DNA from 2 places in the Streptomyces sp. NPDC059679 genome. Region 1 is predicted to be linked to the other one. Evidence: predicted binding sites of a transcription regulator. Region 1 holds the regulator's gene; the other holds the start of a gene.
The links. Region 1 encodes HspR, which represses chaperone genes until heat shock. Its sites were predicted from a motif close to TTGAGNNNNNNNNNCTCAA; they were not measured.
Positions count from the first base shown of each region.

Region 2: clpB (ATP-dependent chaperone ClpB) is a predicted target of HspR. The motif match lies at 3,664-3,682, and genes of this name have one in related genera.

Region 1 covers NZ_JBHWES010000031.1:127,390-133,535, forward strand. The annotation lists gene ACFV2X_RS29795 ((Fe-S)-binding protein) at 1-97, opposite strand, end outside; gene dnaK (molecular chaperone DnaK) at 423-2,291, shown strand; gene grpE (nucleotide exchange factor GrpE) at 2,288-2,935, shown strand; gene dnaJ (molecular chaperone DnaJ) at 2,984-4,159, shown strand; gene ACFV2X_RS29815 (heat shock protein transcriptional repressor HspR) at 4,203-4,655, shown strand; gene ACFV2X_RS29820 (BTAD domain-containing putative transcriptional regulator) at 4,739-6,146, shown strand, end outside.
Region 2 covers NZ_JBHWES010000088.1:25,255-31,400, forward strand. The annotation lists gene ACFV2X_RS49420 (hypothetical protein) at 1-315, shown strand, start outside; gene ACFV2X_RS49425 (YbjN domain-containing protein) at 385-921, opposite strand; gene clpB (ATP-dependent chaperone ClpB) at 996-3,587, opposite strand; gene ACFV2X_RS49435 (pyridoxamine 5'-phosphate oxidase family protein) at 3,749-4,153, shown strand; gene ACFV2X_RS49440 (cupin domain-containing protein) at 4,209-4,577, opposite strand; gene proP (glycine betaine/L-proline transporter ProP) at 4,656-6,146, opposite strand, start outside.

The DNA of each region.
Region 1 (6,146 bases):
GTTTGAAGAAGCGCACGAACTGCGCGATGGCGCGGCCGAGCAGGGCAACGCCGACCGCGGTGAGGACCAGCGACACGATGATCGCGGCGAGTTGCATGGGGGCTCCTCGAACCTGCGAGAGCGGAATTACTAAGCAGTAACTTATCGGGTCTTGACCGAGATTACCCGGGGAAGGGCCGGCCTATGTAGCCGACCGGCCGGTGATCTGCGTCGCTTGGCCGCGTCTTCGGTCGCGTCTGCGGGGGCGTGTGGGGGTCGCATGGGGGTCATGTCCTCGGCCCTCCCTTCCTCTTGTCCGTGTCCTGTCCATAAGGGCCATATAAAAGTTGAGCCCGCCCGACTCAGGTCTGTTGACATGCGGAAGTTGATCATGCACTCTTGAGCCTGTTCCACTCAATGCTGTGTAGCTGGAGGATTGCGAAATGGCTCGTGCGGTCGGCATCGACCTGGGTACGACGAACTCCGTCGTCAGTGTGCTCGAAGGCGGTGAGCCCACCGTCATCACCAACGCCGAGGGCGCCAGGACCACGCCGTCCGTCGTCGCCTTCGCCAAGAACGGCGAGGTCCTGGTCGGTGAGGTCGCCAAGCGCCAGGCCGTGACCAACGTGGACCGGACCATCCGGTCGGTCAAGCGCCACATGGGCACCGACTGGCACATCAACCTCGACGGCAAGAACTTCAACCCGCAGCAGATGAGCGCCTTCATTCTGCAGAAGCTCAAGCGGGACGCCGAGGCCTACCTGGGCGAGAAGGTCGCGGACGCGGTCATCACCGTCCCGGCGTACTTCAACGACGCCGAGCGCCAGGCCACCAAGGAAGCCGGTGAGATCGCGGGCCTCAACGTCCTGCGTATCGTCAACGAGCCTACCGCCGCCGCCCTCGCCTACGGGCTCGAGAAGGACGACCAGACCATTCTGGTCTTCGACCTCGGCGGTGGCACCTTCGACGTCTCGCTGCTGGAGATCGGCGACGGCGTGGTCGAGGTCAAGGCCACCAACGGTGACAACCACCTCGGTGGTGACGACTGGGACCAGCGCGTCGTCGACTACCTGGTCAAGCAGTTCAACAACGGCCACGGCGTCGACCTGTCCAAGGACAAGATGGCCCTGCAGCGCCTCCGCGAGGCCGCTGAGAAGGCGAAGATCGAGCTCTCCAGCTCGACCGAGACCACCATCAACCTGCCCTACATCACGGCGTCCGCCGAGGGCCCGCTGCACCTGGACGAGAAGCTCACCCGCGCCCAGTTCCAGCAGCTGACCAGCGACCTGCTCGAGCGCTGCAAGGTCCCCTTCCACAACGTGATCAAGGACGCGGGCATCGCCCTCTCCGAGATCGACCACGTGGTCCTGGTCGGCGGCTCGACCCGGATGCCCGCCGTCGCCGAGCTCGTCAAGGAGCTGACCGGCGGCAAGGAGGCCAACAAGGGCGTCAACCCGGACGAGGTCGTCGCCATCGGCGCCTCGCTCCAGGCCGGTGTCCTCAAGGGCGAGGTCAAGGACGTCCTGCTGCTGGACGTCACCCCGCTGTCCCTCGGTATCGAGACCAAGGGCGGCATCATGACCAAGCTGATCGAGCGCAACACGACCATTCCGACCAAGCGCTCGGAGATCTTCACCACGGCCGAGGACAACCAGCCGTCCGTGCAGATCCAGGTCTACCAGGGCGAGCGCGAGATCGCGGCGTACAACAAGAAGCTCGGCATGTTCGAGCTGACCGGCCTGCCGCCGGCCCCGCGCGGCGTGCCGCAGATCGAGGTCACCTTCGACATCGACGCCAACGGGATCATGCACGTCGGCGCCAAGGACCTCGGCACCGGCAAGGAGCAGAAGATGACCGTCACCGGCGGCTCCGCGCTGCCGAAGGACGACATCGACCGCATGATGCGCGAGGCCGAGCAGTACGCGGAGGAGGACCACAAGCGCCGCGAGGCCGCCGAGACCCGCAACCAGGCCGAGCAGCTGGTCTACCAGACCGAGAAGTTCCTCAAGGACAACGAGGACAAGGTCCCCGGCGACGTCAAGACCGAGGTCGAGACCGCGGTCGGCGAGCTGAAGGAAAAGCTCAAGGGCGACGACACCGCCGAGATCCGCACCGCGACCGAGAAGGTCGCGGCCGTCAGCCAGAAGCTGGGCCAGGCGCTGTACGCCAACGCCCAGGCGGACGGCGCGGGCGCGGCGGGTGAAGCGGGCGCGCCCGGCGGCGGCCAGGCCAAGGCCGACGACGACGTCGTGGACGCCGAGATCGTGGACGACGAGAAGGCTGACAACAAGGGCCAGGGTGGTGCCGCGTGACGGAGGAGACCCCGGGCTTCGAGGAGCAGCCCGACGTCCCCTCCGAGGCCGCACAGACCCCTGACGATGCGGCCAAGGGTGCCGCCGGGTCCGCCGACAAGGCGGGCCCGGCAGCCCCGGCAGGGGACCTCGAGCAGGTGGCCATCCAGGCCCAGCTGGACCAGGTCCGTACCGCGCTCAACGAGCGGACGGCCGACCTCCAGCGGCTCCAGGCGGAGTACCAGAACTATCGACGCCGGGTCGAGCGGGACCGGGTCACGGTCAAGGAGATCGCCGTGGCGAACCTCCTGACCGAGCTGCTGCCCGTGCTCGACGACATCGGCCGCGCCCGTGACCACGGCGAGCTCGTCGGCGGCTTCAAGTCCGTCGCCGAATCGCTGGAGACGGTCGCGGGAAAGTTGGGGCTGCAGCAGTTCGGCACGGAGGGCGAGCCCTTCGACCCGCTGGTGCACGAGGCGCTGATGCACTCGTACGCGCCGGACGTCACCGAAACCACGTGCGTGCAGATTCTGCAGCCGGGGTATCGAATCGGCGAGCGTACGATCCGCCCGGCGCGGGTCGCGGTCGCCGAGCCCCAGCCGGGCGCCCAGCCCAAGGGGGACGAGACGCCGGACGAGGAGAGCGGTGGCCCGGACGAGGGCTGACGTGACAGCTGACGTGACAGCGGTGGCAGGAGAGGAGGGACGTCGAGGATGAGCACCAAGGACTTCGTCGAGAAGGACTACTACAAGGTCCTCGGCGTCCCCAAGGACGCCACCGAGGCGGAGATCAAGAAGGCGTACCGGAAGCTCGCCCGCGAGTTCCACCCGGACGCCAACAAGGGCGACGCCAAGGCCGAGGAGCGCTTCAAGGAGATCTCCGAGGCGAACGACGTCCTCGGCGACCCCAAGCGGCGCAAGGAGTACGACGAGGCCCGCGCCCTGTTCGGCAACGGCGGATTCCGCCCGGGGCCGGGCGCGGGCGGCCCCGGCAGCTTCAACTTCGACCTCGGCGACCTCTTCGGCGGTGCCCAGGGCGGCGGCGGAGCGGCCGGCGGCTTCGGCGGCGGCCTCGGGGACGTCTTCGGCGGACTCTTCAACCGTGGCACCGGCACCCGTGCCCAGCCGCGCCGCGGCCAGGACATCGAGTCCGAGGTGACGCTGAGCTTCACCGAGGCGGTGGAGGGGGCGACGGTCCCGCTGCGGATGTCCAGCCAGGCCCCGTGCAAGGCGTGCTCGGGCACCGGCGACAAGAACGGCACCCCCCGCGTGTGCCCGACCTGCGTCGGCACCGGCCAGGTCAGCCGCGGCGGCGGGGGCGGCTTCTCGCTCACCGACCCGTGCGTGGACTGCCGCGGCCGCGGCCTGATCGCGCAGAACCCCTGCGAGACCTGCAAGGGCAGCGGGCGCGCCCGCAGTGCCCGCACCATGCAGGTCCGGATCCCCGCGGGCGTCAGCGACGGTCAGCGGATCCGGCTGCGCGGCAAGGGCGCCCCGGGCGAGACCGGCGGCCCGGCCGGCGACCTGTACGTGGTGGTCCATGTGGACCCCCACCCGGTCTTCGGCCGCAAGGGGGACAACCTCACCGTCACCGTGCCCGTCACCCTCCCGGAGGCGGCGCTCGGCGGCGAGATCAAGGTCCCCACGCTCGGTGGCCCCCCGGTCACCCTCAAACTGCCGGCCGGCACGCCCAACGGCCGCACGATGCGCGCCCGCGGCAAGGGCGCGGTGCGCAAGGACGGCACCCGCGGCGACCTCCTGGTCACCGTCGAGGTCACCGTCCCCAAGGACCTCAGCGACGAGGCGCGCGAGGCGCTGGAGTCGTACCGAGAGGCGACCGCGGGGGAGGACCCGCGGGCGGAGCTGTTCCAGTCCGCGAAGGGAGCGTGACCCGATGGAGACGTCTGGCCGAGGGCCCGGAGGCAGAAGTGGCATGGGCGGGGCGAGGAGCCGCAACCCGTACGAGCTGACCGACGAGTCGCCGGTGTACGTCATCTCGGTCGCCGCCCAGCTCTCCGGGCTGCACCCGCAGACCCTGCGCCAGTACGACCGTCTGGGTCTGGTCTCCCCCGGCCGCACGGCCGGCCGCGGCCGCCGCTACTCGGCCCGCGACATCCAGCTGCTCCGCCAGGTGCAGCAGCTCTCCCAGGACGAGGGCATCAACCTCGCCGGTATCAAGCGCATCATCGAACTGGAGAACCAGGTCGCCGCCCTCCAGGAGCGCGTCGCCGAACTCCAGTCCGCGGTCGAGGGCGCGGCCGCGGCGATGCAGCAGCGCGAGGCCGCGGTCCACGCCTCCTACCGCCGCGACCTGGTCCCCTACGACCAGGTCCGGCAGACCAGCGCGCTGGTGGTGTGGCGGCCCAAGCCCAAGCGGTCGGAGTAGCGCCTGGCGCTTCACTCCATCGAGCGGCCCGGTGACCGACCCGTCGGTCACCGGGCCGCTTTGGCGTGTGCATAATCACCGGCATGCGGTTCGGAATCCTCGGCGAGACCCGGGCGTGGCACGACGACGGGACCGAGGCCGCGTTGGGCGGACCGGCCCGCCGGGCGCTGCTGGCGCTGCTGCTGGTCCGTCCCGGTGAGGTCGTGTCGGCCGACCGGCTGGCCGAGGAACTCGACCCGGGCGGCGGGCTGTCGGCGCATGCGCTGCAGTCCCAGGTGTCCAGGCTGCGTACGGCGCTGGGCCCGGCGGCCGCGATCGAGCGGGCCGGAGCGGGCTATCGGATCGTGGTGGCGCCCGATGACGTGGACGCCTGCCGGTTCGAGCGGCTGGCCCGGGAGGGCCGGGCCGCGCTGGACGATGGCGACCACGGGCGGTCGGTCGCGCTGCTGCGCGAGGCGCTGCAGCTGTGGCGGGGGCCCGCGTTGGCCGAGGTCGCCGAGAGCGAGGCGGCCCGGGCCGCCGCCGTACGGCTGGAGGAGCTTCGGCTCGGGGCGCTCGAGGACCGGATCGAGGGCGAGCTGAGGCTCGGTGAGCACCGCGCGGCCGTACCGGAGTTGCGCGAGCTGGTCGGCCGCCATCCGCTCAGGGAGCGGCCGGCGGGACTGCTGATGCGCGCCCTGTTCGCCGAGGGCGGGCAGGCCGAGGCGCTGGTGGTGTTCGAGGAGACCCGGAGACACCTGGCCGAGGAGCTGGGCGCCGATCCCTCGGCCGAACTCGCCGCACTGCACCGGGAACTGCTGAACGCCGCTCCGTCGCCGTCGCCCGTCGCGCCACCCGCCCAGCTGACCTCCTTCGTGGGCCGGGCCGAGGAGGTGACCGAGGTCGCCGAGCTGTTGCGGGTGGCCCGGCTGGTCACCCTGATCGGTCCCGGCGGGGTCGGCAAGACCCGTCTGTCGGTGGAGGTCGCCGGGGTCGCGGCCGACGAGGTGTGCTTCGTGGCGCTGGCTCCGCTGCGCGACGGCTCGGGGCTGTCACAGGCGCTGCTGGGCGCGCTCGGCCTGCGTGAGAACGGGCTCCAGCTGGGGAGCGGCCCCCAGACGCCCGTCGAGCGGCTGATCGCCGCGCTGTCGGACCGGATGCTGCTGCTCGTCCTCGACAACTGCGAGCACGTCGTTGAGGAGACCGCCGTCCTGGCGGCGCGGCTGCTCGCGGCCTGCCCGCGGCTGCGTGTCCTGGCCACGAGCCGCGAGCCGCTCGGTGTCATCGGCGAGCACGTCCAGCAGGTACGGCCGCTGGCCGGCGAGGCGGCGGTGCGGCTGTTCACCGACCGGGCCGGCGCGGTGCGGCGCGGCTTCACCGCCGATCCCGGGCTCGTACGGCGCGTCTGCGCCGCCCTGGACGATCTGCCGCTGGCCGTCGAGCTGGTGGCGGCGCGGCTGCGCACGCTGGACCTGGACGACCTCGTGGGCCGGCTGGACGACCGGCTCGGGG
Region 2 (6,146 bases), on a different contig from region 1:
GCGTCGTTCGCGTACTTCGTGGCGCTGGTGATCCTGGGCGTCGCACTGGTGCTGTTCGCGCTGCTCACGGCCGACCGGCCGCCGCTCTCGCTGCTCGTCTACACGCTGGTGCTGGTCACCATCACCCTCGGCGGCAGCAACTACTTCGCCTCCAAGCCGCGCTTCCTGCTGCCCGCCTTCCCGCTGCTGCTCCCGGTGGCCATGGCGATGGCGAGAGCCCGGCCGCGCACCGCCGTGCTGACCGGCGGCACGCTGGCCGGGCTCTCCTTCGTCTATGGGACGTATCTGCTGACCGTGGCCCGCATCCCGATGTAGGCAGCCGTCATCGAGACCGCAGCCGCCATCAAGGCCCGGGGCGGTTCAGGCCGTCAGGCCCCGTCGTCCTCAGGCCTCGTCGTCGTCCGGCTTGTCGTCGCCGTCGGACTCGATATCGGCCTCCAGGCCCAGCTGCTCGACCAACCACTTGTCGAATTCGATCGAGGCCCGCACCCAGCTGACCGTGCTGGACACAAAGTGCTCCAGGCTGACGCCGGTGCCGATCAGCATCTGCGCCTCGCCGATCAGCCGGACCGTGCCGTCGTCGTTGGTGTGGCTGTAGACCTTCGGCCACAGCGTGCGACGGTTCCAGTCGTCGATCGCTTCGAGCAGTCGCGGCTTCTCGTCGATCTCGTGCGGCCGGTCGTAGAAGGTCCGGACCGAGAAGACCTGCTGCTCCTCCTCACCACGGAACATGAAGTAGGTGCGGAACTGCTCCCACGGCGCGGCGAGGTCCCCTTCCTCGTCGACGACGTACTTCAGCTCCATCTGCTCCAGCAGCTGCTTGACCAGGTCCTGGTCGGGCAGCACGGGGCCCGTCGGACCCGTCGGTTGCGGCTCGGGCTGGCCCCCGAAATTCGGAATCGAGGACGGGTCGATGCTCACCGTGGATTTCCCTTCGTCTGGATACCGCCATCCTCCCTCACACCCGCCCCCGGCGTGCAAGTGCGGGCGGACTGTTACTGCGCCGGGCCCACCAGCAGGTCGTCGCCGATCCGGTCCACCCGGACCGTGTCGCCGTCCCTGACCTCGCCCGCCAGGATCTCCTTGGCGAGCCGGTCGCCGATCGCCGTCTGGATCAGCCGGCGCAGCGGCCGCGCCCCGTACGCCGGGTCGTTGCCCTCCTCCGCGAGCCAGGCCAGCGCGGCCGCGGTGACGTCCAGCTTGAGCTGCCGCTCGGCCAGGCGCTCGGCGAGCCGCTCGATCTGCAGCTCGGCGATGCGGGCGAGCTCGGGGCCGCTGAGCGCGGTGAAGACCACCAGGTCGTCCAGCCGGTTCAGGAACTCCGGCTTGAAGGAGGTCCGCACGGTCTCCAGCACGCTCTGCTTCTTCTCCTCGTCGCCGAGCAGCGGGTCCACCAGGTACTGGCTGCCGAGGTTGGAGGTGAGGACCAGGATGGTGTTCCGGAAGTCCACGGTCCGGCCCTGGCCGTCCGTGAGCCGCCCGTCGTCCAGGACCTGGAGCAGCACGTCGAAGACCTCGGGGTGGGCCTTCTCGACCTCGTCGAGCAGCACCACGCTGTACGGGCGGCGGCGCACCGCCTCGGTCAGCTGGCCGCCCTCCTCGTAGCCGACGTAGCCGGGGGGCGCGCCGACCAGCCGGGCGACGCTGTGCTTCTCGCCGTACTCGCTCATATCGATGCGGACCATGGCCCGCTCGTCGTCGAAGAGGAAGTCGGCGAGCGCCTTGGCCAGCTCGGTCTTGCCGACCCCGGTCGGGCCGAGGAAGAGGAACGATCCGGTCGGCCGGTCCGGGTCGGCGATACCGGCCCGGGTGCGGCGTACGGCGTCGGAGACCGCCCGTACGGCCTCGAGCTGGCCGATCAGCCGCTTGCCGAGCTCGTCCTCCATGCGCAGCAGCTTCTGGGTCTCGCCCTCCAGCAGCCGCCCGGCGGGGATGCCGGTCCAGGACGCGACCACATCGGCCACATCGTCGGGGCCGACCTCCTCCTTGACCATCGTGCCGCGGCCCTCCTGGACCTCGGCCTCGGCCTCGGATGCCTCCTCCAGCTCGCGTTCGAGCGCGGGGATCTCCCCGTACAGCAGCTTGGACGCGGTGTCGAAGTCCCCGTCGCGCTGGGCGCGCTCGGCCTGGCCGCGCAGCTCGTCCAGCTTCTCCTTCAGCTCGCCGACCCGGTTGAGGCCCTGCTTCTCCTTCTCCCAGCGCGCGGTCAGCCCGCGCAGCTCCTCCTCCTTGTCGGCGAGGTCGCGGCGCAGCTTCTCCAGCCGCTGCCTGCTGGCCTCGTCGGTCTCCCGGGCGAGCGCCATCTCCTCCATCTTCATCCGGTCGACCGAGCGCTGGAGTTCGTCGATCTCGACGGGCGAGGAGTCGATCTCCATACGCAGCCGGGAGGCCGCCTCGTCGACCAGGTCGATGGCCTTGTCGGGGAGGAAGCGGGAGGTGATGTAGCGGTCGGAGAGGGTCGCGGCGGCGACCAGCGCGCCGTCCGCGATCTGCACCTTGTGGTGCGCCTCGTAGCGGCCCTTGAGCCCGCGCAGGATGGCGACGGTGTCCTCGACGGTCGGCTCGGCGACCAGCACCTGCTGGAAGCGGCGCTCCAGCGCGGCGTCCTTCTCGATCCGCTCGCGGTACTCGTCGAGCGTGGTGGCGCCCACCATGCGCAGCTCGCCGCGGGCGAGCATCGGCTTGAGCATGTTGCCCGCATCCATCGCCGAGTCGCCGCCGGCGCCCGCGCCGACCACGGTGTGCAGCTCGTCGATGAACGTGATGATCTGGCCGTCGCTGGACTTGATCTCGGCCAGGACGGTCTTCAGCCGCTCCTCGAACTCACCGCGGTACTTGGCGCCCGCGACCATCGCGCCCAGGTCCAGCGCCACCAGCCGCTTGTTCCGCAGGCTCTCGGGCACATCGCCCTTGACGATCCGCTGCGCCAGGCCCTCGACGACGGCCGTCTTGCCGACGCCGGGCTCGCCGATCAGCACCGGGTTGTTCTTGGTGCGCCGCGACAGCACCTGTACGACGCGGCGGATCTCCTGGTCCCGGCCGATGACCGGGTCGAGCTTGCCGTCGCGCGCGGCGGCGGTGAAGTCGGTGCCGAACTTCTCCAGGGCCTTGTACGTGCCCTCCGGGTCCGCGTTGGTCACCCGCTGTTCGCCCCTCGCCTTCTCGAACGCGGCGAGCAGCTTCTTGGCGCCCGCCCCCTGCTCCGCCAGCAGTTCCCCGGCCCGGCCGCCCTTGGCGGCGATACCGATCAGCAGATGCTCGGTGGAGACGTAGTCGTCGCCCAGGTCCTTGGCGCGCTCGGCGGCGTCCGCGAGCACCGCCAGCAGCTCGCGGTTCGGCTGCGGCGGGGCGACGGTCGACCCGCGCACGCTCGCCAGCCCGGCCAGCAGCCGCTCGGTGCCATCCCGTACGACCGCCACATCGGCGTCCACGGCGGCCAGCAGATCCATCAGGTTTTCGTTGTCCTGGCCCTGCAGCAGGGCCAGCAGCAGATGCGCGGGCGTCAGGTCCGCATGCCCCGCGGAGACGGCTCGGTCATTGGCGGCGCTCACCGCCGCCCGGCTCTTGTTGGTCAGCTCGGCGTCCACGTCCCCGTGTTCCTCCTCATCGCGCTGGTGGCACTCAGTTCGTACTCAATCCCTGCCGTGCCCAACATCCGTAAAGTTGAGTCTATTCCACTCAAGTGCTCGAGTGTGAGGGGTCGGGAGCGGCGGCCACCGTGAACAGCACAGCCGATAGATTGACCACCATGGCCCTCGACCCCCGCGACCCCGGCCCCGGCTACCTCGCCTTCTGGCGCGAGCGCCATGTGTGCACCCTGACCACACCGCGCCCCGACGGCACGCCGCATGTGGTCCCCGTCGGTGTCACATACGACCCGGCGGCCGGAATCGCTCGCGTCATCGCCAACAAGCACAGCCGCAAGGTCGCCCATATCCAGGCGGCCGGCCCCTCCGGCGCGCCCGTCGCCGTCTGCCAGTTCGCCGGGAGGCGGTGGGCGACGCTCGAGGGCCGGGCGGTGGTGCGTACCGAGGCCGACCTCATCGAGGACGCGGTGCGGCGCTACGCCGAGCGCTACGAGCGCACCCCCTCCCCCAACCCGGACCGGGTGCTGATCGAGATCACGCTCACCAGGGCGCTGGGCCGGGCGTGAGCACGAGGGACGCCGCCGGGCCTCGCCCGGCGACGCCCGTGTCCCCCATCGCCACTCAGCTCGGTCCTTTCGCCTTCGCGTACTCGGTGGCCATCTCGCCGCCGACGTCGTACAGCACGACGGCCTCGTCACCGACCACCCGCGCTTCATGCCCCGGCGGGACGACATAGACATCGCCGGGCCCGACCTCGGACTCCGCCCCGTCATCCATCCGGATGCGCATCCGCCCCCGGGCCACGATCCCGCGGTGCTCCACCTCGCAGCTGTCCGTGCCGGCTATCTCCTTGACGGACTCCGTCCAGCGCCAGCCGGGCTCGAAGGTGCCCACGGCGAAATCGAGACCGCTCAGGTGCAGGACCTCGATGTGGCCCCGGGGAAAGTCACGCCGCTCGTCGGGCTTTTCGATCGTCTTGACTTCCAACATGGCGGTACCTCCTGTGCCGTACTTCCATCGTGCGCCTGAAAGCCCCGCCCGCGCATATGCCGGACGAACCGAAACGGCTCACCGCTCCCCACCGTCGTCGCTGTCGTTGTGGTGCCGGTGCGCCGCCCACGGGTGGCGCAGCCTGATCCACACATCCCGCGCCCGCCGCCCGGCCCGAGCCCGGCTCACGGCCACCAGCCTCCGCGCCTCCTCGACGGTCTCCACCATGGGCCCCGAACCACGCAGCGGCATGCCCGCCGTCTCGTGCAGGAAGTGCGCGGAGACCAGCCCGACGAAGCCCGCGGCCATCAGGTAGTACGCCGGCACCAGGTTGTCGCCGGTCGTCGCCACCAGCCAGGAGGCGACCAGCGGGGTGGTGCCGCCGAACAGCGACACCGAGATGTTGAACGAGATCGACAGCGCGCCGTAGCGCAGCCGGGTCGGAAACAGCGCGGGCAGTGTGGCCGCACTGGTCCCAGCGAAGATCACCAGCAGCAGCCCGAGGATCACACAGCCCACCGCGGGCATCAGAATCCCGCCCGCCTGGATCAGCAGCACCGCCGGGATCGCGAGCGCGATCATCGCCACGCTGCCGGCCATGAACATCGGCCGCCGCCCCCAGCGGTCGGATGAGCGGCCCACCACGGTGATCGTCAGCGCGACGAGGATCATGGTGGCGAGCACCAGCACCTGGGCCGTGGTGGCGTCCTGGCCGAGGGTGGAGGTCATATACGTCGGCAGGTAGGACGTCACCATGTAGTTGGTGACGTTGTAGAGAAGCACAAGACCCATGCAGATCAGCACGGCCTGCCAGTGCCGGGTGAAGATCTCCTTCAGCCTGCCCCTACCGGACTGGCGCGCCTCCTCCACCGGATCCACGTCCCCGCGCCCGGCGCCGACCGCCTCCGCCGCCCGCTCGGCCTCCTGCCGGAACGCCGGGGTCTCCTCCAGCCGCAGCCGCATATACAGCCCGATCAGCCCGAGCGGCCCCGCGATCAGAAACGGCACCCGCCAGCCCCAGTCCACCATCCCCCGCTCGCCGAGCACGGCGGTCAACACCGTGACCACCCCGGACCCCAGCGAGTAACCGACGAACGTCCCGAAGTCCAGCCAGCTGCCCAGGAAGCCGCGGCGCCGGTCCGGGGCGAACTCCGCGATGTACGTGGTCGCCCCCGCGTACTCGCCCCCGGTCGAAAACCCCTGCACCACCCGGCACGCCAGCAACAGCAACGGGGCCGCGAAGCCGATGGCCGCGTAACTGGGCAGCAGCCCCACCGCGAAGGTGCCGATCGCCATCATGATCATGGTGGTCGAAAGCACCCGCCGCCGCCCGATACGGTCCCCCAGCGGCCCGAAGACCAGCCCGCCCAGCGGGCGCACCAGGAACGCGACCGCGAAGGTGGCGAAGGTGGAGACCACCTGGGTCGCCGGTGAGCTCGACGGGAAGAAGACCTTGCCGAGGGTGACCGCGACGTACGCGTAGACGCCGAAGTCGAACCACTCCATCATGTTGCCCACCGCCGTCGCGGCGACGGCCCGGCGCAGCCCCATCCGATCGACGACCGTGAC